DNA from 3 places in the Streptomyces sp. NPDC088707 genome. Region 2 is predicted to be linked to each of the others. Evidence: riboswitches for the same ligand, from Rfam matches in the RefSeq annotation. Region 2 holds a riboswitch; each other region holds the start of a gene.
The links. A riboswitch is a leader RNA that binds a small molecule or an ion and turns the genes downstream of it on or off. The one in region 2 is predicted to bind thiamine pyrophosphate.
Positions count from the first base shown of each region.

Region 1: linked by a shared signal. The riboswitch ahead of thiC (phosphomethylpyrimidine synthase ThiC) and the one ahead of ACIP84_RS33665 (thiamine ABC transporter substrate binding subunit) in region 2 are both predicted to bind thiamine pyrophosphate.
Region 3: linked by a shared signal. The riboswitch ahead of thiO (glycine oxidase ThiO) and the one ahead of ACIP84_RS33665 (thiamine ABC transporter substrate binding subunit) in region 2 are both predicted to bind thiamine pyrophosphate.

Region 1 covers NZ_JBIVLV010000003.1:486,069-496,146, forward strand. The annotation lists gene ACIP84_RS13015 (SsgA family sporulation/cell division regulator) at 1-426, shown strand, start outside; gene ACIP84_RS13020 (YibE/F family protein) at 526-1,980, opposite strand; TPP riboswitch at 2,052-2,198, shown strand; gene thiC (phosphomethylpyrimidine synthase ThiC) at 2,192-3,985, shown strand; gene ACIP84_RS13030 (hypothetical protein) at 4,081-4,734, opposite strand; gene ACIP84_RS13035 (metallophosphoesterase) at 4,895-6,286, opposite strand; gene ACIP84_RS13040 (LacI family DNA-binding transcriptional regulator) at 6,545-7,651, opposite strand; gene hisC (histidinol-phosphate transaminase) at 8,280-9,383, shown strand; gene ACIP84_RS13050 (cyclophilin-like fold protein) at 9,540-9,920, opposite strand.
Region 2 covers NZ_JBIVLV010000014.1:113,801-123,878, forward strand. The annotation lists gene ACIP84_RS33655 (MFS transporter) at 1-557, shown strand, start outside; gene rlmN (23S rRNA (adenine(2503)-C(2))-methyltransferase RlmN) at 605-1,711, shown strand; TPP riboswitch at 1,741-1,851, shown strand; gene ACIP84_RS33665 (thiamine ABC transporter substrate binding subunit) at 1,934-3,046, shown strand; gene ACIP84_RS33670 (ABC transporter permease) at 3,085-4,698, shown strand; gene ACIP84_RS33675 (ABC transporter ATP-binding protein) at 4,698-5,726, shown strand; gene ACIP84_RS33680 (dihydrofolate reductase family protein) at 5,805-6,452, shown strand; gene ACIP84_RS33685 (hypothetical protein) at 6,786-7,937, opposite strand; gene ACIP84_RS33690 (ABC transporter ATP-binding protein) at 7,919-8,647, opposite strand; gene ACIP84_RS33695 (aspartate aminotransferase family protein) at 8,863-10,078, opposite strand, start outside.
Region 3 covers NZ_JBIVLV010000005.1:199,561-209,638, reverse strand. The annotation lists gene ACIP84_RS17425 (DUF4126 domain-containing protein) at 1-548, shown strand, start outside; gene ACIP84_RS17420 (phytoene desaturase family protein) at 592-2,034, shown strand; gene ACIP84_RS17415 (hypothetical protein) at 2,093-2,920, opposite strand; gene metF (methylenetetrahydrofolate reductase [NAD(P)H]) at 2,976-3,890, opposite strand; gene thiE (thiamine phosphate synthase) at 4,040-4,693, opposite strand; gene ACIP84_RS17400 (Rv2175c family DNA-binding protein) at 4,975-5,340, opposite strand; gene ACIP84_RS17395 (NAD(P)/FAD-dependent oxidoreductase) at 5,384-6,619, opposite strand; TPP riboswitch at 6,701-6,814, shown strand; gene thiO (glycine oxidase ThiO) at 6,812-8,098, shown strand; gene thiS (sulfur carrier protein ThiS) at 8,095-8,295, shown strand; gene ACIP84_RS17380 (thiazole synthase) at 8,301-9,095, shown strand; gene pknB (Stk1 family PASTA domain-containing Ser/Thr kinase) at 9,301-10,078, shown strand, end outside.

The DNA.
Region 1 (10,078 bases), on a different contig from region 2:
GCCGAGGTCCTGATGAGCTTCCTCGTCTCCGAGGAGCTCTCCTTCAAGATCCCGGTGGAACTCCGATACGAGACCCGGGATCCCTACGCGGTGCGGATGACCTTCCACCTTCCCGGGGACGCGCCTGTGACCTGGGCGTTCGGTAGGGAGCTGCTGCTCGACGGGATCAACCGGCCCAGCGGGGACGGCGATGTGCACATCGCCCCGACAGAGCCCGAGGGCCTCTCGGACGTCTCCATCCGGCTCCAGGTCGGCGGCGATCGCGCCCTGTTCCGGGCGAGCGCACCGCCGCTGGTCGCCTTCCTCGACCGTACGGACAAACTGGTTCCACTCGGCCAGGAACGGACGCTCGGCGACTTCGAGGACAACCTGGAGGCCGCACTGGGCCGGATTCTGGCCGAGGAGAACGCGGGCCCGGCCGCCTGAGCCTGCGGCCGTCCGCGCGTACCGGCTCTGCGCCTGTCCCGCGTACCGGCTCGGCGCGCGTCCCCACGTACCGGCTCGGCGCCTGCCGACCGGTGTACCTCACTTCGCGCGGCGGCGCCGTCCGCCCCGTACCGCCGCGGGCTTCCCGATGTCCGTGCCCGGCCGGCCCTCGGCGCCCTTGCGGTCGGCGGAGACCACCAGGGCCGCGAGCACGGTGGTGAGCGGCACGGCGGCGACCAGACCGATCGACCCGACGAGCGTCCGGACGATCTCCTCGGCGACCAGCTCGCTGTTGGCCACCGTCCCCATGCTGCTCTGCGCGATGGAGAAGAGCAGCAGCAGCGGGAGGGCGGCACCCGCGTAGGCGAGCATCAGCGTGTTCACGACCGAGGCGATGTGGTCGCGGCCGATCCGGATCCCGGCCCGGTACAGCGCGCGCGGCCCCATGCCAGGGTCGGCCTGGTTCAGTTCCCAGACCGCGGACGTCTGGGTGACCGTGACGTCGTCGAGCACACCGAGCGAACCGATGATCACTCCGGCCAGGAGCAGGCCGGACATGTCGATGTCCGGGTACAGGCCGTGGATCAGGCCGGTGTTGTCGTCGGTGTTGCCGCTCAGCGAGGCCCAGCCGATGAACACCGAACCGAGCAGACCGGTCAGCAGCAGGGAGATCAGCGTCCCGAGCACCGCGACCGAGGTACGGGCCGACAGCCCGTGGCACATGTAGAGCGCGATCAGCATGATCGCGCTCGATCCGACCACCGCCACGACCAGGGGGTTCGACCCCTCCAGGATCGCCGGCAGGATGAAGAACGTCAGGATCAGGAAGCTGACGACCAGCGCGATGAGGGCCATCACGCCCTTCATCCGGCCGACGACCACGACCGCGACGGCGAAGATCCCGGCGAGCACGGCCAGCGGGAGCTTCCGGTTCACATCGGTGACCGAGTACTGCAGATCGCGCGGGGCGTCGGGGGCGTACGCCACCACCACGCCCTGACCCTCGTGCAGTTGGCGCGGCGCGTCCGGCTGCACGATCTCGGTGAACGTGCGCCCCTTCTCCGGACCGCTGGTGACCTCGATCGTCGCCTTCGCGCACTCCCCCTGCTGCGCGTTGACCGCCTCGCGTCCCGACGGGGTCGAGGTGTCGCCGGTCGGCGGGACCTGTCCCGCGTTCACGGAGGCGCAGTCCACGTGCTGGACGGCGACCACCTTGCCCTGCTCGGTCTGCCGGTCGAAGCCGACACCGGTGCGCTCGTGCGGCGGGGTGCCACCGGGCCACAGGACCACGAGCCCGACCACGACCGCCGTGGCGAAGGGGATCAGGATCGCGGCGATGACCCTGCGCAGATGCCGGGACACCGGGATGGCGGGCCCGTGGCTGTGGCTGTGCCCGTGGGATCCGTGCGCCGGACCGTGCCCGTGCGATCCGTGGGATCCCTGCGATCCGTGGGACCCGTGCGATCTGTGGGATCCGTGCGCGGAACCGTGCCCGTGAGGGCTGTGATCCTGGTCGTGGCCGTGCGGCTCGGGAGTCTGTTGGGGGGAAGTCACCGACCGATCATCGCAAGAACGGCGGGGGCCCACTGTTCAGCACGCCAGGGATGACGCTAGCGTGGTGGCACCTTTGCACACGCGGGAGCTCGGAGCACCGGGCTGAGAGGGCGCTGATCACCGTACGCGCGTACTGATGTACGTACGGGAGGAGGCTGCGCCGACCGCCGAACCTGTTACCGGGTAATGCCGGCGTAGGGAGATCGGTCTCATGACCATTCAGGATGCACGCACGCCTGCCTCCGAGCAGGACGACACCTCTGCCGACGGCGCCCGCACGCCGGGCTGGCACAAGGGGTACGTCCAGGGCTCGCGCCCCGACCTCAGGGTGCCGGTCCGTCAGGTGCACCTCACCAACGGCAAGGACGTCACGCTGTACGACACGTCCGGCCCGTACACCGACCCCACCGTCGACACCGACGTGCGGCGGGGCCTTCCGCCGCTGCGCGAGAACTGGATCATCGCGCGCGGCGACACCGAGGAGTACGCGGGCCGCCCGGCCCGCCCCGAGGACGACGGCATCAAGCACACCTCGCCGCGCGGCGGGGGACTGAGGAACCTCGACGCGGTCTTCCCCGGCCGGCCGCGTGTGCCGCGCCGCGGCCGCGACGGCCAGGCCGTGACCCAGCTCGCGTACGCCCGCCGGGGGGAGATCACCCCGGAGATGGAGTACGTGGCGATCCGGGAGAACGTCTCCCCCGAGGTCGTACGGGAGGAGATCGCCGCGGGCCGCGCGGTGCTCCCGGCGAACGTCAACCACCCGGAGATCGAGCCGATGATCATCGGCAAGCGGTTCCTGGTGAAGGTCAACGCCAACATCGGCAACTCCGCCGTCACCTCCTCCATCGAGGAGGAGGTGGAGAAGATGACCTGGGCGACCAAGTGGGGCGCCGACACGGTCATGGACCTGTCCACCGGCCGCAACATCCACACCACCCGCGAGTGGGTCCTGCGCAACTCCCCCGTGCCCATCGGCACCGTGCCGCTCTACCAGGCGCTGGAGAAGGTCGACGGCCGCGCCGAGGACCTGACCTGGGAGATCTACAAGGACACGGTCATCGAGCAGGCCGAGCAGGGCGTGGACTACATGACGGTGCACGCCGGCGTACTCCTGCCGTACGTGCCCCTCACCGCGCGCCGCAAGACCGGCATCGTCTCGCGCGGCGGCTCGATCATGGCCGCCTGGTGTCTCGCGCACCACAAGGAGAACTTCCTCTACACGCACTTCGAGGAGCTCTGCGAGATCCTCGCGACGTACGACGTCACGTACTCCCTGGGTGACGGCCTGCGCCCCGGCTCCATCGCGGACGCCAACGACGCGGCGCAGTTCGCGGAGCTGCGCACGCTCGGCGAGCTCAACACGATCGCGAAGCGCCACAACGTGCAGACCATGATCGAGGGCCCGGGCCACGTCCCGATGCACAAGATCAAGGAGAACATCGACCTCCAGCAGGAGATCTGCGAGGAGGCGCCGTTCTACACGCTCGGCCCGCTGACCACGGACGTCGCTCCCGCGTACGACCACATCACCTCCGGCATCGGTGCCGCCATGATCGCCTGGTGGGGCACGGCGATGCTCTGCTACGTGACGCCCAAGGAGCACCTGGGCCTGCCCAACCGCGACGACGTGAAGACCGGTGTCATCACGTACAAGATCGCGGCCCACGCGGCGGACCTCGCCAAGGGGCACCCCGGCGCGCAGGAATGGGACGACGCGCTCTCGGACGCGCGGTTCGAGTTCCGCTGGGAGGACCAGTTCAACCTGGCCCTCGACCCGGACACCGCGCGCGAGTTCCACGACGAGACGCTGCCCGCGGAGCCCGCGAAGACGGCGCACTTCTGCTCGATGTGCGGTCCGAAGTTCTGCTCCATGAAGATCTCGCAGGACATCCGGCGTGAGCACGGCGGCGACCTGAAGGCGGACGAGATCGAGGCGGGCATGGCCGCGAAGTCGGCCGAGTTCGCGGCGACCGGCAACCGCGTCTACCTGCCGCTGGCGGACTGACCGCCGTCGGCCGACTGATCGCCGTTGGCTGGCTGACCGCTGCCCGGAGACTGTGCCGGCCCGCGACCCCGGGGGAGTCGCGGGCCGGTGGTGTGTCAGGTGCCGGGTGGGCCGGTGGGTGGGGTGGTGGCGGCGAGGACGTCGCGGAGGAAGGGCAGGATGCCCCGTTCGAGGAGTGCGCGGCGCCAGGCCTCCCGGGCGCGGGTCAGTTCGTCGTCCGGTGCGGGCGGACCGCCCCTGCTCACCGCGGCCGGACTGTTGCGCAGGGCCGTCACGAGGAGCCCGGCGGCCGCGCCGAGCAGTCCGGCGGCCGCCACCGAGCCGAAGACCAGGCCCGCCGTGAGCAGGGTCGCCCCGAACGCCACGGTGGGGGCGACGGCATGCAGGACCGCACCGACCAGCAGGAAGATGACGGCGGCCGCGCCCGCGAGGACGGGCACCATGACGGTGAGGATCGCGACGACGCCGGGCCCGGGGCCCGGGCGGTCCTGGGACGCCGGTGTCCTGGTCCCGAGGGCCGCGCGGTGCTGCTCGCGGACCTTCACGAAGTGGTCGTACTCGCTCGCCGCGGCGCTGGTGACCAGAGTCGTCGCGTTCAGGGTCAGGGAGCGCAGTTGGGCGAGTGTGAGCCGGGTTCCCGCTCCGGCGAGATCCGGACGTGCGTGGGCGGTGCTCAGTGCGTCGTCGAGGACCCGCTCGTACTCGGCACGGTCCTCGGTCAGCAGGTGCGGAGCCACGTTCATGTGCATCCCCCGATGCTCCGTAGGCCCGGATCAGCCGTGCGAAACGGTCGGTTGGGCGGAAACGGAGGAGAGCCTGCTACGGATGAACACGATGGTATTGCGGTGGTGCCACGCGCTGACAGGGTGTTTCCGGAATTCGACTTCCTCGGATGCGGAGGGTTATGCGTCAGCCGTTCAGGGGGAGTTGGACGACCAGTAGCTTTCCGGCCATGGTCACTCCGCCGTCCATCGCGATCGCCAGACCGTCCGCGTACACGTGCGGTCCGTCGACGAGCGGGCCCGCATTGCCCTCGCCGTCCTCCGTGCCGACCTGGCCGAGGAGGTACGGGATGGGGCTGTGGCCGTGCACGATCCGGGAGCCGCCGTAGGTGGAGAGCAGCTCCTGGACGGCCTGCGGGCCGCCCTCGTCGCGGAACGCGAAGCGCTTGGTGAACTTGCGGAAGACGTCCCAGACCTCGTCGGCGTCGTTCCGGTTGAGGATCTCGTGGACCGTGTCGTTGACGTCCTCGATGGTCTGGCCGTAGTCGAGGTACGCGGTGGTGTCGGAGTGCAGGAGAAGGTGGTCGTCCTCCTGCACCACGGCGTCGAGCCGGGACATCCACTGCAGATGGACGTCCTGGAGCCGGTCCATGTCGTGCTTCTGGCCGCCGTTGAGCAGCCAGGCGGCCTGGAAGGTGGCGGTGCCCGCGCCGGAGTTCACGGGAGTGTCGCCGAAGCGCTTGGCGCCGATGAGCAGCAGTTCGTGGTTGCCCATGAGGGCCTTGCAGTAGCCGCCGGCGGCGGCGGCCTCGGCGGAGAGGCGCATGACGAGGTCGATGACGCCGATGCCGTCGGGACCGCGGTCGGTGAAGTCGCCGAGGAACCAGAGGCGGGCGTTGCCCGCGGCCCAGCTGCCGTTCTCGTCGATGAGGCCCTGGGCGCGGAGGGCCTCGACCAGCTCGTCGAGGTAGCCGTGGACGTCGCCGACGACGAAGAGCGGGCCTGGGCCTTCGCCGCTCGCGGGGGCCGGCTCGGCGGCGGGGGCCGGCTCGGACGCGACCGGGACCTGCACGGTGTCCCCGCGGTTGATGACCGGGAGGTCGCGCTCGGTCGGGGTGTAGCCCTCGGGCATCCCGTCCTCGGGGAAGGCGTTCCCGGGGTGGCCGGTGGCGACGGAGACGATGGAGGAGCCGGCCGGGGCGGTGGCCGGGGCCGGAGCCGGGGCCGGAGCCGGGGCTGAGGCAGGGGCGTACGCGGGAGCGGTACGGCGTCCCAGATGCAGGGTCGGCTCGGCGGGAGCGGGCGCAGGCGGGGTCGCGGGCGCAGGCGCGGTCGCGGGCGGACCGGCCGTGGGCGCGCCGGGCGCGTGCGGGGGTGCGGCGGGTGCGGCCACGGGTGCGTGCTCCGGGGGAGCGGGTTCGGCCGGTGGCGGCACCGGCAGAGGTTCCGTGGTCGTCGGATCGGTGGCGTGGCCCTGTACGGGCACGCGGGCGTACGGCGGTACGCGGAAGTCACGCAATGTCGCCGTGCGCACCACGGGCTCCTGCCCGGCCCCCTGAGTCATGGACCCCTCCACCACGGTCGCGATGCCCTGCACATCGCGGACCGGCCTGGTCGGGGTGGTCCGCGATGTCGTGCGCCCATCATAGGAATGAGGGTCCTCCTGTGTGACGCACCAGGGGTGGTGAATCCGGGTCCACTCCGGGTTCACCGGTTGTTTCGCCCGAATTGAGAAGGTCGAGTCCAGGGTTGAGGCCGGTTCGGTGGCCGGTTTCGCCGTCCCGGCCCACGGGCAGGGGCGGGGACGGCGGATTCGGTGGCGCCGGTTGGCGGGGTGTCAGTCCTTCGCGGGTGAGCGCGGCGGGCTGACGGTGGTGCGCGGTGACCGGCGCTGCGAGGAGGTGCGGACGATGAGTTCCGTCGGTATCACCCGCTCGACCGGGCCGTCGGTGTCGATCCCTTCGATGGCGTCGATGAGGAGCTGGACGACGGCCGTGCCGATCCGGCGCGGCTTGAGCGAGAGCGTCGTGATGGGCGGTTCGGTGGTGGCGTAGACGGTCGACTCGCTGCAGCAGACCAGCAGCAGGTCGTCCGGGACGCGCAGCCCGTAGCGGCGCGCGGCCGCGAGGAGGTCGGTTCCGTTGGGGTCGAAGAGGCCGTACACGGCGTCGGGCCGGTCCGGTCGGGCGAGCAGCCGGTCGGCCGCGACGGCGCCCGCGCACGGGTCGTGCGCCGGATAGGCCTCGTAGACGGGGTCCTGGCCCACCCGCTCGCACCAGTTGAGGTACGCGGTGGTGGACAGGCGGGTGTAGGTGTCGGTGGTGGTTCCGGTGAGGAGACCGATGCGGCGGGCGCCGGCGTCGGCGAGGTGGTCGAGCAGATCGAGAACGGCGGCTTCGTGGTCGTTGTCGACCCAGGCCGTGACCGGAAGGGTGCCGGCGGGGCGTCCGTCGGAGACGACGGGCAGGCCCTGCCGGACCAGTTCGGTGACGACCGGGTCGTGGTCGGAGGGGTCGATGACGACGGTGCCGTCGAGGGCGACGTTCGACCAGACGTCATGGCGGGAGGTGGCGGGGAGGATGACCAGGGCGTAGCCCCGCGCGAGCGCCGCCGATGTGGCTGCTCTGGCCATCTCCGCGAAGTACGCGAATTCGGTGAAGGTGAAAGGTTCATCCCCGTACGTGGTCACGGTCAGGCCGATGAGTCCCGACTTCCCGGTGCGGAGCGTGCGGGCCGCCGCGGACGGGCGGTAGCCCAGCCGGTCGGCGACCTCGCGCACGTGACGGCGGGTGGCGTCGGGGAGTCGTCCCTTGCCGTTGAGCGCGTCGGAGACAGTCGTGATGGAGACCCCGGCGGCGGCGGCCACGTCCCGGATGCCTGCCCGGCCCTGCCGGCTTCCCCGGGTCTGTGCCCGGCTCACCTGGTGCTTCCCTGCTGCTGTCATGGCGAGCCGATAGTAGGGCGATGAGGGGCGGTTGGGCCGGTCGCATATGCAGGCGTTGACAGGCACGTTTCTGCATGGCTGAAAGACGTCAATAGGCAAGGAATCCAAGGTAGTTAGGGCCTTCGCCATGGGACCAGTGGTTGCCGAACGGCGTAGGCCTGGCGTGGGGGCGAGGTCTCGAAGAGGTCTCAACTCACCTCTACGGGGGATGCGCGCTACGGCGCCCGCCACCGGCGCGCGCCACCCGGGCACGCGCTCCCCCCTCGTGCGGGGCCGCTCCAGGGACGGCTCGCGGGGCGGCTCCCCGGGCAGCTCCGGCGCCCCGCTCAGGGTGGCGTGGCGGGTGGCGTGCCGGGGGCGGTCGCCGGGTCGCTCGGGTGGCGCGCGCGGAGACCGCGCCGGGGGCGCTCCAGGGCCGCGCGGTTCCCGCGGCGGGGTCGTTTCCGGGGCGTTCGGGGCGCCGTGGCGGGGTGGCGCTTCCGGGGCGTTCGGACGTCGCTCCGGGCGTCGTTCCCGGCGGGCGTGTCCCCAGCGTGTCCCTCCTGTTGTCCACAGCCCATTCGCAGCGGAGGGGAATCCTCTTAAGGTGAGGAGTATTGGCGGTACGGACGGTCGAGGAGGCCACAGAGTGAGCGAGACCAGCGGGACCAGCGGGACGAGCACGGGCCCGAAGCTGCGCGCCGAGCTGGACGGCGTCCCCACCTACAAGCCGGGCAGGCCGGCGGCCTCGGGTGGGCCCGTGGCCTTCAAGCTGTCCTCCAACGAGAACCCGTATCCGCCGCTGCCGGGGGTCATGGAGACCACGCTGGCCGCCGCCGCGAACTTCAACCGCTACCCGGACATGGCCTGCACGGGTCTGACGGAGGAGCTGGCCGACCGTTTCGGCGTGCCCGTCTCGCACCTGGCCACCGGCACCGGTTCGGTCGGCGTCGCCCAGTCGCTCCTCCAGGCCACCTCCGGCCCCGGCGACGAGGTCATCTACGCCTGGCGCTCCTTCGAGGCGTACCCGATCATCACGCAGATCAGCGGGGCGACCTCGGTGCAGGTGCCGTTGACCGAGGGCGAGGTGCACGACCTCGACGCGATGGCCGCGGCGATCACCGACAGGACCCGGCTGATCTTCGTCTGCAACCCCAACAACCCCACGGGCACCGCGGTGCGCCGGGCCGAGCTGGAGCGCTTCCTCGACCGGGTGCCCTCCGACGTCCTGGTCGTGATCGACGAGGCGTACCGCGAGTTCGTCCGCGACACCGACATCCCGGACGGCATCGAGCTCTACCGCGACCGGCCGAACGTCGCCGTGCTGCGGACCTTCTCCAAGGCGTACGGCCTGGCGGGGCTGCGGGTCGGCTTCGCGGTCGCCCACGAGCCGGTGGCGGCGGCGCTGCGCAAGACGGCCGTGCCGTTCGGTGTGAGCCAGCTCGCCCAGGACGCGGCGGTGGCCTCGCTGCGGGCCGAGGACGAACTGCTCGGGCGGGTCGGCTCCTTGGTGGCCGAGCGCGAGCGGGTCCACGCGGGTCTCGTGGCGCAGGGCTGGACCGTGGCGGACACCCAGGCGAACTTCGTCTGGCTGCGGCTCGGCGAGCGAACCCTGGACTTCGCGGCGGAGTGCGAGCGGCACGGGGTGATGGTGCGGCCGTTCGCCGGCGAGGGCGTGCGCGTCACGATCGGCGAGTCCGAGGCGAACGACCTGTTCCTGAAGGCGGCGGAGGGCTTCCGCAAGGAGGGCTGAGCACGCGCCGGCGTCCGGCCGGCCGATGACCGCCCGACCGGCCGGTGTCGTCGAACCGGCTGGTCCCTTCGGACCGGCCGGCGCCGTCGACCGGTCGGTACGTCGACCTGCCCCGGCGCCGTCGACCGGTCGGTACGTCGACCTGCCCCGGTGCCGTCAGCCGTGGACGCGTTCCACCCGGATCGGGTCGCCGTCCCGGACGGTGGCCAGGATCCGGGGGTCCCCGTCGAGCGCGCCCAGGACGTTGCAGGGGCTCGCGAGCCGGCATTCCTCGCCCCGTGAGATCGGGGTGGGGCCGTAGGGAAGGGCGAGCGCGTCGCCCTCCGTCCAGAAGGCCACCGTGCCGGCGTCGACGACCTGCCGCGCCCCGGCCTCGACGGAGGCGGCGACCGGAGTGTCGAAGTAGACCTCCTCGCCCCAGGTCCGGGCGGTGGAGGAGATCGGGAGAGCCCCCGCGAGCGCTGTGCTCGTGGGGGTTTCCTCAAGGGTGGCCGTGGTGTGTCCGGCCGGCCAGACGATGCGTATCCGAAGGGTCATGCCCCGGATTCAACAATATGTTGAAGGCCCTGGGAAGAGGTGGCCTTCGGTAGAGGGACCCCCGGCTGGAGGTACGGATTTCGTATGAGTAATAATGCTTGTGAATGTGAACGCGTTCACAAGCGTGTCCTGGTTCGTCCCTTGTTTGGTGGGATTAT
Region 2 (10,078 bases):
TCGGGGTGCTGGCGCTCCTCGCCGGTGCGGTCGCCCTGATGGCCGCACTGGACGCGGACGCCGGAGCGGAGATCGTCACCGTCCCGCTGCTGCTCATCGGGTTCGGGATGGGGGCCCTGGCCTCCCAGCTCGGATCGGTCACGGTCTCCGCGGTCCCGGACCGGCAGAGCGCGGAGGTCGGAGGCATCCAGAACGCCGTCACCAACCTCGGCTCCTCGATGGGCACGGCGCTCGCGGGCTCCCTGATGATCGCCGCGCTCACCTCGTCGTTCCTGGGTGCCGTGGAGCGGAACCCGGCCATCCCGGCCGAGGTGAAGAGCCAGGCGGTCGTCGAGCTCCAGAGCGGCGTCCCGTTCCTCTCGGACGCCCAGCTGACGACCGCCCTCGACGAGGCGGGCACCAGCGAGGCGGTGTCCGAGGCCGCCCTGGAGGCGAACGAGGCCGCCCGGCTGGACGGCCTGAAGGCAGCCCTCGCGATCCTGGCCGGCGCGTCCGTCGTCGCGCTCTTCTTCACCCACCGCATCCCCCGGACCCAGCCCCGGGCCCCCACCCCCTGAAACGGCGAACCGGGCCACGGGCGCGCGTCTGCGACACTGGTACCACCATGCCCAAGCCCGGAGAACTCACTTTCGTCGCCCCCCGCGGAGCCAAGAAGCCGCCGCGGCACCTGGCCGACCTCACGCCTGCCGAGCGGAAGGAGGCCGTCGCCGCGATCGGCGAGAAGCCGTTCCGCGCCAAGCAGCTGTCCACCCACTACTTCGCGCGGTACGCGCACGATCCCGCCGAGTGGACGGACATTCCGGCCGCCTCGCGGGAGAAGCTGGCCGGGGAGCTGCTTCCCGATCTGATGTCCGTGGTGCGGCACATCTCGTGCGACGACGACACCACCCGCAAGACCCTGTGGCGGCTGCACGACGGCACGCTCGTCGAGTCGGTGCTCATGCGCTACCCGGACCGGGTGACCATGTGCATCTCCTCGCAGGCCGGCTGCGGGATGAACTGCCCGTTCTGCGCGACGGGGCAGGCCGGGCTCGACCGGAACCTGTCGACCGCCGAGATCGTGCACCAGATCGTGGACGGCATGCGGTCGCTGCGGGACGGGGAGGTGCCCGGGGGACCGGCGCGGCTCTCCAACATCGTGTTCATGGGCATGGGCGAGCCGCTCGCGAACTACAAGCGGGTCGTCGGTGCCGTCCGGCGCCTCACCGACCCCGAGCCGGACGGCCTCGGGCTCTCGCAGCGCGGGATCACCGTCTCCACCGTCGGGCTCGTGCCCGCGATGCTGCGGTTCGCCGACGAGGGCTTCAAGTGCCGGCTCGCGGTCTCGCTGCACGCCCCGGACGACGAGCTCCGGGACACCCTGGTGCCGGTCAACACGCGCTGGAAGGTGCGTGAGGTCCTGGACGCCGCCTGGGAGTACGCGGAGAAGTCCGGCCGCCGGATCTCCATCGAGTACGCGCTCATCCGGGACATCAACGACCAGGCGTGGCGCGGTGACCTGCTGGGCCGGCTGCTCAAGGGGCGTCGGGTGCACGTCAACCTGATCCCGCTGAACCCGACGCCGGGTTCGAAGTGGACGGCGTCGCGTCCGGAGGACGAGAAGGCCTTCGTCGAGGCCATCGCCCGCCACGGCGTGCCGGTGACCGTGCGGGACACCCGCGGCCAGGAGATCGACGGTGCCTGTGGACAGCTGGCGGCCGCCGAGCGCTGACCTTGTACTCTGAGGTCGAACACATCTCCATATTCCGACAGGGGAGCGCCACAGCGCTGAGAGTGCGGTCACCGTAGGACCGCAGACCCTCTGAACCTTGCCCAGGTCATTCTGGGTAGGAAGTTCGGTCGTTAACTCAAGCTGTTGCGCCCTGCCCGCGTCCGGTCCGCCGGTCGTGGGCAGGGCCGCGTCTCTTCCTGGTCATACCCAGGAGGAATCTCAGTGAGCACCACTCCGGTGAGCATCAAGAAGGCCGCCGCCGCCGCGCTCGTCGCGGCGCTGGGCGTCACCACCCTTGCCGCCTGCGGCACGGACGACGTCCGCGAGGCCGCCGGCAAGTCCGGCGCCCCGGCGCCGAAGACCGTGACCCTCGTGAGTCACGACTCGTTCAACGCCTCCAAGGAGGTGCTGGCCGAGTTCACCAAGCAGACCGGCTTCACCGTCAAGGTGCTGAAGAGCGGCGACGCGGGCGAGGCCGTCAACAAGGAGATCCTGACCAAGGGCTCCCCGCAGGGCGACGTCTTCTTCGGCGTCGACAACACCCTGCTGTCCCGCGCCCTCGACAACGGCATCTTCGTGCCGTACGCGGCGAAGGGCCTCGACCGCCTCCCGGCCGCGTACCAGCTCGACAAGGAGCAGCGGCGGGTCACGCCGATCGACTCCGGTGACATCTGCGTCAACTACGACAAGTCGTACTTCGCCGACAGGAAGCTGGCGCCGCCGGTGACCTTCGACGACCTGGCGAAGCCCGCGTACAAGAACCTGCTCGTCGTCGAGAACCCCGAGCGGTCCTCCCCGGGCCTCGGCTTCCTCCTCGGTACGGCCGCGAAGTACGGGGACGAGGGCTGGCAGGACTACTGGACGAAGCTCAAGGCCAACGGCGTGAAGACCGTCGACAGCTGGGAGCTCGCCTACAACCAGGAGTTCTCCGGCTCGGCCGGCGGCAAGCAGGCCAAGGGCGACCGTCCGCTCGTCGTGTCGTACGCCTCCAGCCCGCCGGTCGAGGTGCTCTACGGCGAGCCGCAGCCGAAGGTGGCCCCCACCGGGGTCTCCACCGGCACCTGCTTCCGGCAGATCGAGTTCGCTGGTCTGCTGAACGGCGCGAAGAACCCCGAGGGCGGCAAGGCGCTGATCGACTTCCTGATCTCCAAGAAGTTCCAGGAGGACATGCCGCTCCAGATGTTCGTCAACCCGGTGGCGAAGGACGCGGCCCTGCCCGAGCTGTTCACCCAGCACGGCGTGGTCGTCGACAAGCCGGAGACGATGACGCCGGAGAAGATCGCCGAGAAGCGTGACCCGTGGATCCAGCAGTGGTCGTCGCTCGTTCTGAAGTAGTCCCCGACCGCCGGGGAAGCGCGGCGCGGCTCGGCCTGATGGTCGCGCCCGTCGCCTTCTTCGCGCTCTTCTTCGCCTGGCCCGTCGTCTCGATCGTCGAGCGCGGGCTGCGCGTCGACGGCGTGTGGCAGTTCGGCCGGTTCGGCGAGACGCTGAGCCGGCCGGAGATCCTCGACGTCCTGTGGTTCACGCTCTGGCAGGCGCTCGCCTCCACCGGTCTCACCCTGCTGATCGCGCTGCCCGGCGCATACGTCTTCGCGCGCTTCGAGTTCCGCGGGAAGGGGCTGCTGCGCGCGGTCGTCACCGTGCCCTTCGTGATGCCGACCGTCATGGTCGGTACGGCCTTCCTGGCGCTCGTCGGTCGCGGCGGGCTCCTGGACGAGCTGTGGGGCGTACGGCTCGACACCACGGTCTGGGCGATCCTGATCGCCCATGTGTTCTTCAACTACGCCGTGGTCGTCCGGACCGTCGGGGGCCTGTGGGCGCAGCTCGACCCTCGGCAGGAGGAGGCGGCCCGGGTCCTCGGCGCGTCCCGCTGGAGGGCGTGGCGGACGGTGACCCTGCCGGCGCTCGCCCCGTCGGTCGCGGCGGCGGCGCTGATGGTCTTCCTGTTCACCGCGAGCTCCTTCGCCGTCGTGCAGATCCTGGGCGGATCCACGTACTCCACCCTGGAGACGGAGATCTACCGGCAGACCGTCGTCCGCTTCGACCTGACGACGGCGGCCGTCCTCACGATGGTGCAGTTCGCCGCCGTCGGCGTCGTCCTCGCCGTGCACGCCCGGACGGTCCGCCGCCGGGAGACCGCGCTGCGGATGACGGCGCCCGAGGAGACGGCCCGGCGTCCCCGGGGCGTCGGCCAGTGGGCGCTGTTCGCGGCCGTCCTGCTCTCCGTCGCCCTGCTGATCGTGCTGCCGCTCGGGGTGCTCGTCGAGCGGTCCTTCGCCACCTCCCACGGCTACGGGCTCGACTACTACCGGGCCCTGCGGACCCCCGACCCCTCCGGCACCTTCCTCGTGCCGCTGCTCGACACGATCGGGAACTCGCTGCGCTACGCCGTCGTGGCCACCCTGATCGCCCTCGCCATCGGCGGGCTCGCCGCGGCCGCGCTGACCAGACGCGCCGGGCGGCTCGTCCGGGGCTTCGACGCGCTGCTCATGCTGCCGCTCGGAGTGTCGGCCGTGACCGTCGGCTTCGGGTTCCTCATCACGCTCGACGAACCGCCGTTCGACCTGCGGGCCAGCTGGATCCTGGTACCGCTGGCGCAGGCGCTGGTCGGTGTGCCCTTCGTCGTACGGACGATGCTGCCGGTGCTCCGGGCGGTGGACGAGCGGCTCCGGGAGGCCGCGGCCGTGCTCGGTGCCTCGCCGTGGCGGGCCTGGCGGGAGGTGGACCTGCCGCTGGTGCGGCGGGCGCTGCTGATCGCCGCCGGGTTCGCGTTCGCCGTCTCGCTGGGTGAGTTCGGCGCGACCGTCTTCATCGCCCGCCCCGACAGCCCGACCCTCCCGGTGGCGGTGGCCCGGCTCCTCGGCCGGCCCGGCGAACTCAACTACGGCCAGGCGATGGCCCTCTCGACGATCCTCATGGTGGTGTGCGCGGTGTCCCTGCTGCTGCTCGAACGGCTCCGGATTGAACGCACCTCGGGGGAGTTCTGATGCTGGTACTCGACGGGGCGACCGTACGGTTCGGGGAGCGGGCGGCGCTCGACGCCGTGGACCTGGAGGTCGCCGACCACGAGATCGTGTCCGTGCTCGGGCCGAGCGGCAGCGGCAAGTCCACGCTGCTGCGGGCCGTCGCGGGGCTGCAGGCCCTCGACGGCGGGCGGGTGCTGCTCGGCGGCGCCGACCAGCGCGGGGTGCCGGTGCACCGGCGGGGCGTCGGCCTGATGTTCCAGGACCACCAGCTGTTCCCGCAGCGGGACGTCGGCGGGAACGTCGCCTTCGGGCTGCGGATGCGCGGGGCAGGGAAGGCCGAGCAGGCCGAACGGGTGACGGAGCTGCTCGACCTCGTCGGCCTGCCGGGCGCGGGGCGGCGGTCCGTCGCCGCGCTCTCCGGTGGTGAGCAGCAGAGGGTGGCACTGGCCCGGGCCCTGGCGCCCCGGCCCCGGCTGCTGATGCTCGACGAGCCCCTCGGGCAGCTCGACCGGGGGCTGCGGGAGCGGCTCGTCGGGGAGCTGCGGCAGCTCTTCGGGCGGCTCGGCACGACGGTGCTGGCGGTGACGCACGACCAGGGCGAGGCGTTCGCGCTGGCCGACCGGGTGGTGGTCATGCGGGACGGGCGGATCGCCCAGTCGGGTGCACCCGTCGAGGTGTGGTCGCGGCCGGCCTCGGAGTTCGTGGCCCGCTTCCTGGGGTTCGACAACGTGGTGGCGGCGCGGGTGACCGGGCCGGTCGCGGAGACCCCCTGGGGGAAGGTCCCGGTGCCGGACGGCTCGCCGCAGGGCGAGCGGCGGCTCCTGGTCCGGCCCGGCGGGGTGCGGCTCGTGCCCGTCGAGAAGGGGTCGGCCTGGACGGTCGAGTCCCGGACCTTCCGGGGCAGCCATGTGGCCGTACGGCTCCGCCCGGTGGACGGACCGCCGCTGGACGCGGAGCTTCCGCTGCGGGAGGTGCCGGGGGAGGGCGCCGCGGTGGGGGTGGAGTTCCGGGCGGAGGACGTGGTGGTGCTGGGGGACGACATTCCGTAGCGGGTGCGATGAGTTTCCCGGTCCGGTGGAGTCTCCTGGGTGTTCGTCATGTCTGTGTCGACCACCGGGAGGAACCCCATGGGCCAGCTGCTCAGAGTCCAGAACTTCATGGTCTCGTCCGACGGATTCGGTACGGGGGAGGGCCAGAGCCTGGAGCGTCCGTTCGGGCACGCGGATCCCGGCGCCATGTTCGCCTGGGCGGGTGCCACGGCGAGCTGGCCCAACCGCACCGATCCCGGCGGCAGCCGCGGTCTCGACGACTACTTCACCCGTGACTTCTCCCACAACATCGGTGCCGAGATCATGGGCCGCAACAAGTTCGGGCCCCAGCGCGGTCCCTGGCAGGACCACGAGTGGCAGGGCTGGTGGGGTGACGAGCCGCCGTTCCACACGCCGGTGTTCGTCATGACGCACCATCCGCGTCCCTCGTTCACGCTCTCCGACACGACGTTCCACTTCGTCGACGGCGACCCGGCGACCGTGCTGGCGCGGGCGAAGGAGGCGGCGGACGGCAAGGACGTCCGGCTCGGCGGCGGGGCCACCGTCGTCCGCGAGTTCCTCGACGCCGACCTCGTCGACACCCTGCACGTCGCGGTGGCGCCGGTGAAGCTCGGTTCCGGGGTACGGCTCTGGGAGTCGCCCGACGAGCTCCTCGACCGGTTCCACCGCGATGTCGTGCCCAGCCCGGGCGGTGCGGTGACGCACCACCTCTTCTGGCGGAAGTGACCCGGGGCGCGGCGAGCAGCGGTCGCACGTCCTGAGTGCCGCTCGCCGGCGGAGGAGCGTGGCGAGGCCGTGGAGGGGGAAACCGCCGCCGGTCGCCGCGAGGAGGGCCGACCGCACGCGGTACCCGGCGAGCGACCGGGCCGGGCGGCCGGCTCGTCGAACGCTTCGAGCGGGTGGACCTCGCGCCCGTGCCCGCGCGGTCCGGGCGGCCGGCGTGCCGGGGGGCGTCGGTATGGGGCCACGACGGGGGCGGCATCGGGGTGCCGCCCCCGGAGGTGTCGTGCCGGTCGGGCGAGGAGCGCGGCCTGGTCGACAGGCCGCCCTTCCGGTGTCTCAGCCGGTCAGCGGCAGTGCCGCCAGTTCCGCCACGGCCCACGTCAGGGGGAGGAAGACCGCGAGCAGCACACCGGTGCGCATCAGGGCCGCCGAGCGGAGGACCGTGGGCGGGGCGCCGATGCGGAGCAGGGCCTCGGTGGTGTGGGCGCGGCACTGCTTGGACTCCAGGGCCGCGGTGAGGAGGGTGGCCGTCGTGCAGGCGAGGATGAGGGCCGCGCCCAGGCCGGTGAGCGGGCCGAAGGCGCCTGGGCCGGTGCCCGCGTCGTCCAGGGCCGCCGCCGCGAGCGTTCCGGAGATCACCGCGCTGACCACGCCCAGGGGGCGGCCGATACGGCGGGACTCGTCCATCAGGACGCGGCCCGCGAGCAGCCGTGCGGCGCCCGGGCGGACGGACTGGAGGAGACGGCCGCAGCCGTGGACGAGGCCGGGGCCCGCCATGGCGAGGCCGACGGCGGTGAGGACCCAGCCGGCCAGGACGCCCGCCGGGTTGCCGTCGAAGCGGCCCGGCAGGGGGAGCCCGTCGGCGGCGCCGCTGCGGCCCGCGTACGTCTCGACGGCCAGGCCGACCGCGACCAGGGCGACCCCCCACGGCAGCCCGGAGGGCACCGGCTTCTCCGCGCCCTCCGGTGCGGTGGGCGCGGTGCGCGGGCGCAGGGCGAGGCCCGCGGCCGTGGCCGCGACGACCGGGACGACGGCGAGCAGGGTGAGGGCGGCGGCGAGCGGGATCGGCTGGTCGGCGGCGAGGAGGTCGGCGGCGGCCCCGTCGAAGGGCAGGCCCGTGATGTCGCCGCGAAGGTGCAGATAGAACAGCAGCGCGACCATGGAGCCGAGCGTGCAGGCGACGGCCGTCGACGCGGCGGCGATCGCGGTGAGCCGGGCGGGGCCGAGACCGATCGCGGAGAGCCCGGGGCGCGGGCGGGTGCTGGGGTCGGTCCGGGCCACCGCGACCGCGAACTGGACGGTCGCGGCGAGCGGCAGGACACACCAGAGCAGCCGCAGCGCGGCCGCCGAGGACCGCTCCGGGTGCCCGACGGCGTATCCGAGGGTGCAGAGCAGGAGGAAGCCGACCCCCGCCGCCGCGGCGGCGACGAGGAGCCGGCGCGTCTGGACGAGGGGGTGGGCCCCGCGGGCTAGACGGAGAGCGAGCACGCCGCGACGCCCTCCGCCCCTGACGCCGGGGGTACGGTGCCGACCCGGCGTCCGTCGAGGAGTGCGACCGTGCGGTCGGCGAGCGCCGCGACCTCGGCGTCGTGGGTGGCGAGGAGCACGGTGATGCCGTGCGAGCGGGCGGCGGCGGTCAGGGTGCGCAGGACCTGGGCGCCGTCGGCCCGGTGCAGGATCGCGGTGGGTTCGTCGGCGAACAGCACCGACGGGGTGGTGACCAGCGCGCGGGCGATCGCGATGCGCTGGCGCTCCGCGTGGGTGAGGGCGTGCGGACGCTTGCGGGCGCAGGCGCCGATGTCGAGGCGCTCCAGCCACTCCACGGCGGCGGTCCTCGCGGCCCGGTGGGAGGTGCCGCGGAGCAGCAGGGGCAGGGCCGTGTTCTCCCAGCCGGTGAGCTCGGGTACGAGGCCGGGCTCGGGGTCGATCCAGCCGAAGCGGTCGCGCCGGAGCCGTTCGCGATCGGCGGGGCTCAGGGTGTGCACGGGGCTGCTGTTGAACCAGACCTCGCCCTCCTGGGCGACGAGCTGGCCGGACAGGCACCGCATGAGCGTGGTCTTGCCGCTGCCGCGCGGGCCGACGAGGGCGAGGATCTCGCCCTCGCGGACGCCGAGCGAGACGCCGCTGAGGGCGTCCGAACCGCCCAGGGCGCAGTGCAGGGAACGCGCCCAGAGCACGTCGTTGTCCGGTGGGGCCATCGCGTACACCTCGATGTCGGATCCGATCTGTGTCCCCCGTCCGGGGGAACGAGAGGACGGGCCTGTCGGTCACTGGGCACCGTAAGTATTCGGATCCGTTTGTACGGACAGCACGCGGCCCGGGCCGCCGCCATCCACTCGGATGGCGGCATGCCCGGGCCGGGGGTCACGCCGTGAGGGCGGCGTGATGTCGGGTGCCTCGCGCGGCGGGGACCTTAGAGCTTGGTCCAGGCCTCGGTGAGCACCGAGCGCAGGATGCCTTCGATCTCGTCGAAGGTGCCCTGGTCGGCGATCAGCGGCGGGGCGAGCTGGATGACCGGGTCGCCACGGTCGTCGGCGCGGCAGTACAGGCCGTTCTCGAACAGCGCCTTGGAGAGGAAGCCGTAGAGGACGCGCTCGGTCTCCTCGTCCGTGAAGGACTCCTTGGTGACCTTGTCCTTGACGAGCTCGATGCCGTAGAAGAAGCCGTTGCCGCGGACGTCGCCGACGATCGGGAGGTCGTGCAGCTTCTTCAGGGTGTCGAAGAAGTTGCCCTCCTGGTCGAGGACGTGCTGGTTCAGGCCTTCCTTGTCGAAGATGTCGAGGTTGGCGATGGCGACCGCCGACGACACCGGGTGGCCACCGAAGGTGTAGCCGTGGAGGAAGGTGTTGTCGCCCTTGTAGAAGGGCTCCGCGATGCGGTCCGAGACGATGCAGGCGCCGATCGGGGAGTAGCCCGAGGTCATGCCCTTGGCGCAGGTGATCATGTCCGGCACGTAGCCGAACTTGTCACAGGCGAACATCGTGCCGAGGCGGCCGAAGGCGCAGATCGTCTCGTCGGAGACGAGCAGCACGTCGTACTGGTCGCAGATCTCGCGGACGCGCTGGAAGTAGCCGGGCGGCGGCGGGAAGCAGCCACCGGCGTTCTGCACCGGCTCCAGGAAGACGGCCGCGACGGTGTCGGCGCCCTCGAAGAGGATCTGCTGCTCGATCTGGTCGGCGGCCCAGCGGCCGAAGGCCTCGGGGTCGTCGCCGTGGATCGGGGCGCGGTAGATGTTGGTGTTCGGCACCTTGTGCGCGCCGGGGACCAGCGGCTCGAAGGGGGCCTTCAGGGCCGGCAGACCGGTGATGGACAGGGCGCCCTGCGGGGTGCCGTGGTAGGCGACCGCACGCGAGATGACCTTGTACTTGGTGTGCTTGCCCTGCAGCTTGAAGTACTGCTTGGCGAGCTTCCACGCGGTCTCGACGGCCTCGCCGCCACCGGTGGTGAAGAAGACCTTGTTCAGGTCGCCCGGCGCGTAGTCCGCGAGACGCTCGGCGAGCTCGACGGCCTTGGGGTGCGCGTACGACCACACGGGGAAGAACGCGAGCTCCTGGGCCTGCTTGTACGCGACCTCGGCCAGTTCCTTGCGGCCGTGTCCGGCGTTGACCACGAAGAGACCCGCGAGACCG
Region 3 (10,078 bases), on a different contig from region 2:
CCGACGAGGTGCCCGAGTCGCTGCAGCGCACCGACGTCCTCGTCGCGGCCGGCGTGCTCTTCCTGTGCGAGGCGGTGGCGGACAAGATCCCGTACGTCGACTCGATATGGGATTCCGTCCACACGGTGATCCGGCCGATCGCGGGGGCCGTGGTCGGCGCCCTGCTCGCCGGGCAGAACGGTTCGCTGCCGGAGCTGGCGGCGGGTGCGGTCGGCGGTACGACGGCCCTGCTGAGCCACTTCGTCAAGGCCGGGACGCGCATGGCGGTCAACACCACGCCCGAGCCGTTCTCCAACGTCGCGCTGAGCCTGGCGGAGGACCTCGGCGTGGCGGCCGTCGTCACCTTCGCGCTCTTCCATCCCGTGGCGGCGGCGAGCATCGCGGGCGTGCTGCTCATCGGCGGCCTGGTGATACTGATCTTCCTCGCCCGGCGGATCCGCCGCTTCCTGCGCCGCAGGTCGCAGCGGCGCGAGGAGCGACGGCTCGCCGACGCGGAGGCCCGTGCCCGCGCCCGGCCGCCGTCGGGCGACGGTTCGGAGCACTTCTGAGCCCGTTCGGGACGGGTCCGGGGCGCCGGATAGGGTCGCTGACATGGCACGGATTGTGGTGATCGGCGCGGGACTCGGCGCCATGGCGGCGGCGGCCCGGCTGGCCGTGGCGGGCCACCGGGTGACGGTGTACGAGCGGGGGGCGACGTACGGCGGGGCGGTCGGCCGCTTCACGCGCGACGGGTTCGCGTTCGACACCGGCCCGGGGCTGCTGCATCTGCCCGCCGTGTACCGGGACCTGTTCGTGAAGACCGGCAGGGAGCCGCTGGAGGAGTGCGTCACGCTGACGCAGGTCGACCCGGCGAGCCGTCACGTCTTCGCCGGCGGCACGCGCGTGGACCTGCCGAACGCCTCCCGGGCCGGCACGGTCGCCGCCCTGGACACCGCTCTCGGCGCCGGCGCGGGCGAGCGCTGGGGCGACTTCCTGGTCCGGGCCCGCGAAGCCTGGGACCGCACCCGCCGCCCGCTCCTGGAGGAGCCGCAGCCCGCCGACCCGGCGCCCCTGGCACGTGAGCCGTACCCGGCGCTGAAGGCGGGCCTGCTGCGGCGTCCGACGACGACCCTCGCGCAGGTCGGGGCGCGGGAGCTGCGCGACCCCCGGCTCGCCGCCCTCCTCGACGCGTACGCGTGGTCGTACGGCTTCGACCCGGCGACGGCCCCGGCCTCGGCCGCCGTCCTGCCGTACATGGAGCAGACCTTCGGCAGCTGGTACGTGGGCGGGGGCCTGCGGGCGCTCGCCGACGCGGTGTACGAGCGCTGCCGGAAGCGGCGGGTCGAGTTCGTCTTCGACACGCCCGTGGCGGAGGTCCTGGAGAAGGACGGCCGGGCGGTCGGTGTGCGCCTGGCGGGCGGCGAGACCGTCGAGGCCGACCATGTCGTCTCGGGCGCCCCGGTGCCCGCGCTCCACCGCGATCACGTCGTCGAGTGGGGCCACGGCGACGACCGGCCGCGCCACCAGGTCACCGGGACCGGCCGGGTGACGGTCTGTCTGGCGCTGCGCGGCCGCCGGGAGGCGGAGGCGGTCCACCGCACCGTCGTCCACGCCGCGGGCGAGCGGCCGACGGTGACGGTACTGCGCCCGGACGACCCGGCGCTGCGCCCGGACGCGGGCCACGAGTCGGTGACGGTCACGGCGACCGTGGGTACGTCTCCGGAGCGGGACGCGGCCGGGTGGGAGGCCGTCGCCGACCGGATGGTCGAGGCGGCCGGGCACGCGGTCCCGGGGCTGCGGGAGCGGCTGTTGTGGCGGCACGTCCGCACCCCTGAGGACGTACGGCGGGACACGGGCGTCGCCGAGGTGCCGGGGCCCGCGCTCGCCGGGGCAGGCGGACGGCTGCTCCCGGCCGGCAACCGCTCCGCGCTGCCGGGCCTCTGGTTCGCGGGCGGCTGGTCCCACCCGGGCGGCGGGCTCGCGCACGCGGGCATGTCGGGCGCGCTGGTGGCGGGGTTCATCGTGGAGGGCGCGGACTTCCGCGGCTCGCGGTAGGCGGACGCGCGGCGGGACGCACGTGGGGCCCGGCGGACGCGCCGGGCCCCACGGTCGGTCAGTACCGGTACTGCTGCTGGTCGTCCGGGTGCGCCTCGTAGCCGTACTGGCCCTGTCCCTGCGGCTGCTGGGGCGGCTGGTCGGTGTCGCGCTGCTGCGGGACCCACACCCCGCCGGGCGGGGTGTCGTAGGTGTACGAGGGGGCGTACGGGTCGCCGTAGTACGAGCCGTACTGCTGGCCGTCCGTACCGGGGCCGATGTACGGGTCGGAGTAGGCGGCGTACTGCTGCTGCCCGGCGGCCTGGCCGTAGTCGTAGGCGGGCTGCTGCTGGTCGTACGCGGGCGCGTAGGGCTCGTACCCGGTCGGGTAGCCCGTCTCGTAGCCGGTGCCGGGGGTCTGGGCGGCACCGTGGGCCTGGTCCTGGCCCAGGTTGTAGACGCCGTACTGGCCGGTGTCCTCGGGCATGGGCAGGGGCTCGTAGACCGCGGTGGTCTCGGCGGCGGACGGAGCCTCGGCCCCCTCGGGCCCGGTGTACGGGGCCTCCTCGGCCTCGTAGGAGAGTTCGGTGACCTCAAGGGTGGGTCCGGCCTGCGGCGGAACGGCGGACCTGCGGCGACGGCTGGCGCCGGGGCTGCCGCCGAGCGCCCAGCCGGTGGAGAAGCCGCGGCGGAAGGAGAGCGTCACATAGGTCTGGCCGACGGCGAAGGCGACCGCCCCGACGATGATGACCACCACCAGGGACATCAGGACGCCGAGGACCACGCCGAGGAAGCCGCAGAAGGCGAGCACGCGCCAGCGCAGTCGCGCCTTGTACTGGAGGAGCACCTCCCCCAGCAGCCACAGCGCGACCACGCCGAATGCGATGTAGAGGACCGTCCACCCCATGCCCCGCCGCCCCTCTCCACGGTCACCGCCGCGGGTCCGGGGCGGGTACGACCGGTCACGACTGCTGGTGCAGTCCGAGATTCTCGTAGATCTCGATCGCGGTGGAGCTGTTCAGCGTGATGAAGTGCAGTCCGGGGACACCCTCGGAGAGCAGCCGCGCGCAGAACTCCGTCGCGAACTCGATACCGATGGAGCGTACAGCGGCGGGATCGTCCTTGACGGCGAGGATGCGCTCTTTCACATCCGCCGGGAAGTGGGCGTTGCTCAGCTGGGGCAGTCGGCCGAGGGTCTTCACGTTCACAACGGGCATGACTTCGGGGATGATCGGGGTCTCGCAGCCCGCCTTGGCGACGCTGTCGCGCAGCCGCAGATAGTTCTCGGGGTCGAAGAACATCTGGGTGATCGCGTAGTCGGCGCCGGCGCGGCACTTGTCCACGAAGTGCCGGATGTCCGTGTCCCAGTCGACGGAGCGGGGGTGCATCTCGGGGAAGGCCGCGACGCCGACGCAGAAGTCGCCCGATTCCTTGATCAGCCGGACGAGGTCGGCGGCGTACTTGACGCCCTCGGGGTGCTCGACCCAGTCCCCCAGCGGGTCGCCCGGCGGGTCGCCGCGGACGGCGAGCATGTTGCGGATGCCGGCGTCGGCGTACTGGCCGAGGACGTTGCGCAGTTCGGCGACCGAGTGGTCGACGGCCGTCAGGTGGGCGACCGGGGTGAGCGTGGTGTCGGAGGCGATCTTCTGGGTGGCCTTGACGGTGCCGCCGCGGGTGGACCCGCCGGCGCCGTAGGTCACGGAGACGAAGCTGGGGCCGACCGCCTCGACGCGGCGCATCGCGTTCCAGAGGACCTGCTCGCCCTTCTCGGTCCGGGGCGCGAAGAACTCGAAGGAGTACGACGTGCCGCCGGAGGCGAGGATCTCGCGGACCGTGCGGGCGCGGTCCGAACGGACGGAAGCGGTACCAAGGGCCATACGGGCAGGTTAGACGGGCTGCGCGGAGGTGCGTGAACGCCGTCCGAGTGGTGGACACAGTTTTGGACAGCCGACGGGGCCGATCGCTGGACGAACCTCCGACGGACCCGGGCCGCCCCTGCGGGCCCCGAACCGCCGGCCGGAGGCCCCTACTCCCCCGCGCGCTCCCGGACCCGCTTGGCGAGGGCGGCCGTCGCGGCGGCCGGGTCGTCGGCCTCGGTGATGGCCCGGACGACGACGATCCGGCGCGCGCCCGCGTCCAGGACTTCGTCCAGATTCGTCTCGTCGATACCGCCGATGGCGAACCAGGGGCGGTCCTGGGCCAGGCCCGCCGCGTACCGCACGAGGTCGAGGCCCGGCGCGTACCGGCCGGGCTTGGTGGGGGTGGGCCAGCAGGGTCCGGTGCAGAAGTAGTCGACGCCGGGCTCGACGGCGGCCGCGGCCGCCTCGGTCTCGGCGTGGCAGGACCGGCCGATCAGGATGTCGTCGCCGAGGATCGCCCGGGCGGCGGGCACGGGCAGGTCGCCCTGGCCCAGGTGGAGCACGTCGGAGCCGATGGCGTGGGCGACGTCGGCCCGGTCGTTCACGGCGAGGAGCCTGCCGTGACGGCGGGCGGCCTCGGCGAAGACGGCGAGGTGCTCCAGCTCCTCACCGGCCTCCATGCCCTTGTCGCGGAGCTGCACGATGTCCACGCCGGAGGAGAGCACGGCGTCGAGGAAGGCGGGCAGGTCGCCCTGGCGCTTCCGGGCGTCGGTGCACAGGTAGAGCCGGGCGTCGGCGAGCAGCTCGCGAGGCGTGGGCATGGGTGGTTCCCCCCGTCGGTCTCACGGGGGCGCTCCCCGTGGGGTGTCGCGGGGCACTGCCCCGGTGGTGCGGCGCGGGGCGGTCCCGCGTCGGTGGCGCGGGACCGCCCGCATCGGCGGCGCGGGTGCTCCGCACAGGTGGCGCGGGCTCCCCGCACAGGTGGCGCGGGCTCCCCGCACAGGTGGCGCGGGCTTTCCGCGCCGGTGGCGCGAGGGCCGCGGCGGCCCGGCCGTGGGGCCGGTCGCCGCGACACCCGCTCATGGTGTCCTTCGGCGGCGCGTCAGATGGCGAGCGCCTGGGCGCGGCGCTTCACCTCCGTGCCGCGGTTCTCGTTGAGCGCCTGCGCGGGCGTGCCCGGCAGGCTCTCGTCCGGAGTGAAGAGCCACTCCAGCATCTCCTCGTCGGTGAAGCCGTCGTCCCGCAGCACGGTCAGCAGCCCGACAAGCCCCTTGACGATCTTGTCGCCCTGGATGAAGGCGGCGGGGACCTGCAGGGCGTTGTTCTCTCCACGGCGCACGGCGATGAGCTGACCGTCCTTGATCAGCTGCCGCACGCGCGTCACCTCGACATCGAGCATCTCCGCGATGTCGGGCACATAGAGCCAGGCGGGGACGAGCGCATCGATCTTTACGTCAATCTCGGTCACAGGACAAGCCTGCCATCCCGGACTGACAGCCGGTAGTCGGGCCCTAGACCACTGCCGCCTTGAGGGGGACGGAGGGGTCCGCCGCGCGGGCGGGGTCGACCGCGGTGGCCGTCTCGATGAGCTTGCGGCCCTGGGCCAGGTCGCGGGGGCGGCCGACCGCGAGCAGGGCCACCGGGACCCCGGCCCGCAGCCACAGCACGGACCAGCTCTTCTCCGCCGGGTCGCCGCGCCGGATCAGCCGGTCCGCGTCCGCGTGGTGCCCGGCGTACTGGACGAAGCGGCCGAACTGCTCGGACCAGAAGTACGGGACGGGGTCGTACGGCCCGGAGTCCGCCTCCGCACCGGCCCCGGTGATCGTCGCGGCGACCGTGCGGGGGCCCTGGAGCGCGTTGTCCCAGTGGTGGACGAGGAGGCGCCGCCCGTAGCGGACGGAGGGGAAGGAGGCGCAGTCCCCGACGGCGTACACATCGGGCAGGCTGGTGCGCAGCCGCTCGTCGGCGGTGACGGCGCCGCTCGGGTCGAGGGTGATCCCGGAGCCGGTGAGCCATCCGGTGGCGGGGACGGCGCCGATGCCGACGACGACGGCGTCGGCGGGCAGCTCGCGGCCGTCGGCGAGGACGACCCTGCCCGGCGCACCGGGCTCGACGGTGCGGACGCGCGCGTGGGTGAGGAGCTCGGCGCCGTTCTCGCCGTACCACTCGGCCATGGGGGCGGTGACCTCGGCGGGCAGGGCTCCGGCGAGGGGGCGGTCGGCCGCCTCGACGACGGTGACGGCGCAGCCGGCCTCGCGGGCGGCGGTGGCGAACTCGGCGCCGATCCAGCCGGCTCCGACGACCACGACGCTGTGCCGGCGCTCCAGGACGGGGCCGAGGCGGACGGCGTCGTCGAGGGTCCGCAGCAGATGGACCCCGGGGACGCCCTCGGTGCCGGGCAGGGTGATCGGCTGGGCGCCGGTGGCGACGACCAGGACGTCGTACGCGACGGGCCCGGCCTCGGTGTCGATCTCGTGGTCGTCGGCGCGCAGCCCGGTGACGTCGAGGCCGAGGCGGAGTTCGACGCCGAGCTCCTCGAAGTCGATGTCGAAGGCGGAGCCCTCGGCCTTGCCGAGAAGGACGGCCTTGGAGAGCGGGGGCCGGTCGTAGGGCTGGTGGGGCTCGGCCCCGATGAGGGTCACGGGGCCGGTGAAACCCCGTTCGCGCAGGGCGACGGCGGTCTGGACGCCCGCCATCCCGGCGCCGACGATCACGACGTGCTGCTGTGCCTGCTTCTGCTCGCTCACCCGACCACCTTACGCATCTGACGGATCGTCAGGAAGGGAGGGGTCTGCGGCCCCCGGAGGCGGAAGCTAGTGTGTCGGGCGTAAAGCACTCGCGGGAGCCCGGACGCACCGGGCTGAGAGGGAGGCTGGGACGGCCTCCGACCGTACGAACCTGATCCGGGTCATGCCGGCGAAGGGAGGGGCTGGACGCCCATGCGTTCTTCCGAAGTCCATGTGTCCGAGGACCCCGCGTCCGGAGCGGACGTGCCGGACGCCGCCGCGCCGGAAGCGGGTCCGCCCGAAGCGGGTCCGTCCGCCGTCCGCGGCGCCGGTGCCCGCGGCGCCGACGTCCTCGTCGTCGGGGGCGGCATCATCGGCCTGGTCACGGCCTGGCGGGCCGCGCGACGCGGTCTGCGCACCGCCGTGATCGATCCGGCACCGGGCGGCGGCGCCGCCCGCGTCGCGGCCGGGATGCTCGCCGCCGTCACCGAACTCCACTACGGCGAGGAGACCCTCCTCGGGCTCAACCTCGCCTCCGCCGCGCGCTATCCCGCGTTCGTGGCCGAGCTGCAGGAGGCCACCGGCCACGACGTCGGTCACCGCGCCTGCGGCACCCTCGCCGTCGCCCTCGACGCCGACGACCGGGCCCACCTGCGCGAACTGCACGCCCTGCAGACCCGCTGCGGGCTCACATCGGAGTGGCTCAGCGGCCGCGAGTGCCGCCGCCTCGAACCGATGCTGGCCCCGGGAGTGCGCGGCGGGCTCCGAGTGGACGGCGACCACCAGGTCGATCCGCGCCGGCTCGCCGCCGCGCTCCTCGTCGCCTGCGAGCGGGCCGGGGTGGTCTTCCACCGCGACCTCGCGCGGAGCCTGACGGTGGTACGGGACCGGGCGCGCGGTGTCGTGCTCGCCGGGGGCGGGGAACTGACGGCCGACCAGGTCGTCCTCGCCGCAGGCAGCCTGAGCGGCCGTCTCGCGGGCGTGCCGGACGAGGTGGTTCCGCCGGTGCGCCCGGTGAAGGGCCAGGTGCTGCGGCTGCGCGTACCGGCCCCGTACGCCCCGTTCCTCTCCCGGACGGTCCGGGCCGTCGTCCGCGGCAGCCACGTCTACCTGGTGCCCCGCGAGAACGGCGAACTGGTCGTCGGCGCCACCAGCGAGGAGCTCGGCTGGGACACCACGGTGACGGCGGGCGGGGTGTACGAGCTGCTGCGCGACGCCCACGAGCTCGTGCCCGGGCTCACCGAGCTCCCGCTGACCGAGACCCGGGCGGGTCTGCGCCCCGCGTCGCCCGACAACGCGCCGCTGCTCGGCCCCACCGCCCTGCCCGGCCTGCACCTGGCCACCGGCCACTACCGCAACGGGGTCCTACTCACCCCGATCACCGGCGACGTCATGGCCGCGGTGCTCACCACGGGGGTCCTCCCCGACGAGGCCCGCCCCTTCACCCCCCGCCGTTTCTCCCCCGCGCCCGCGCCCGTACGTCAGGAGCAGCCCGCATGAACGTGTCCGTGAACGGAGAGGCCCGTGTGCTCTCCGGCCCCGTCTCCCTCGACGCCCTCGTGGCGACCCTGACCCAGGCCCGCTCCGGGGTCGCCGCCGCCCTCAACGAGACGGTCGTCCCGCGCGGCGAATGGGAGACGACACTCCTCGGCGAAGGCGACCGGGTGGAAGTCCTGACCGCGGTCCAGGGAGGCTGAGCGCGATGTCCGACGACGTGTTCACCCTCGGCGGTACGGAGTTCTCCTCGCGGCTCATCATGGGCACCGGCGGGGCGCCCAGCCTCGACGTCCTGGAGCGCTCGCTGGTCGCCAGCGGCACGGAGCTGACGACGGTCGCGATGCGGCGCCTGGACCCGACCGTGCAGGGCTCGGTCCTCTCCGTCCTGGAACGGCTCGGCATCCGGGTCCTGCCCAACACGGCGGGCTGCTTCACGGCCGGCGAGGCGGTCCTCACCGCCCGCCTGGCCCGCGAGGCGCTCGGCACCGACTGGATCAAGCTGGAGGTCGTCGCCGACGAGCGGACGCTGCTGCCCGACGGGGAGGAGCTCCTCGTGGCGGCCGAGACGCTGGTCGACGACGGCTTCACCGTCCTCCCCTACACCAACGACGACCCGGTCCTCGCGCGGAAGCTGGAGGACGTGGGCTGCGCGGCGATCATGCCGCTCGGCTCCCCGATCGGCTCGGGCCTCGGCATCCGCAACCCGCACAACTTCCAGCTGATCGCGGAACGGGCGGGGGTGCCGGTGATCCTCGACGCGGGGGCAGGCACGGCGTCGGACGCGGCGCTCGCGATGGAGCTGGGGTGTGCGGCGGTGATGCTGGCGTCGGCGGTGACCCGCGCGCAGGAGCCGGTCCTGATGGCTTCGGCGATGCGGCACGCGGTGGAGGCGGGGCGGCTCGCCCACCGGGCGGGGCGGATCCCCCGGCGGCACTTCGCGGAGGCGTCGTCCCCGAGGGAAGGCCGCCCCGCCCTGGATCCGGAGCGCCCCGCCTTCTGACCCCCGGGGCCGTGCCCGCGCCTCCACCTCCACACGGGCAGCGGCCCCCGCGCGTGTGGGCAGCGTCCCGCAGTCCGGCGCCCACCTGCGGGTCAGGGCGCGGCGGGCCCGGCGCGGCCCCGGGTCGTGCGGGGCTCGTCACAGGTGGGTCGCAGTCGGGGGCGCACGGCCGACCCCCCACCCGCCCCCTCGTAGACTCGACGCCGTGGACACGACCCTTCAGGACCCCCTCGTCGGGCGGCTGCTCGACGGCCGCTACCGCGTCGACGCGCGCATCGCCGTCGGCGGGATGGCCACCGTCTACCGGGCCGTGGACACCCGCCTCGACCGGGTCCTCGCGCTCAAGGTGATGCACCCCGCCCTCGCCACCGACGCCGCGTTCGTCGAGCGCTTCATCCGCGAGGCCAAGTCCGTCGCCCGCCTCTCGCACCCCAACGTCGTCGGGGTCTTCGACCAGGGCGCCGAGGGCGCGTACGTCTACCTGGCGATGGAGTACGTCGCCGGCTGCACCCTCCGCGACGTCCTGCGCGAGCGCGGCGCCCTCGCGCCCCGGGCCGCCCTGGACATCCTGGAGCCGGTGCTCGCCGCGCTCGGCGCCGCGCACCGGGCCGGGTTCGTGCACCGGGACATGAAGCCGGAGAACGTCCTGATAGGGGACGACGGCCGGGTCAAGGTCGCCGACTTCGGTCTCGTGCGGGCCGTGGGCTCGGCGACCGCCACCACCGGTTCGGTCCTCGGGACCGTCTCGTACCTGGCGCCGGAGCAGATCGAGCTCGGCACCGCCGACACCCGCGCCGACGTGTACGCCTGCGGTGTCGTCCTCTACGAGATGCTGACCGGCGGCAAGCCGCACTCCGGCGACACCCCCGCCCAGGTGCTCTACCAGCACCTCAGCACGGACGTGCCCGCCCCCTCGGCGGCCGTTCCCGGGCTTGCCGTGGAGCTGGACGAGCTGGTCGCCGCGGCCACCGCCCGCAACCCCG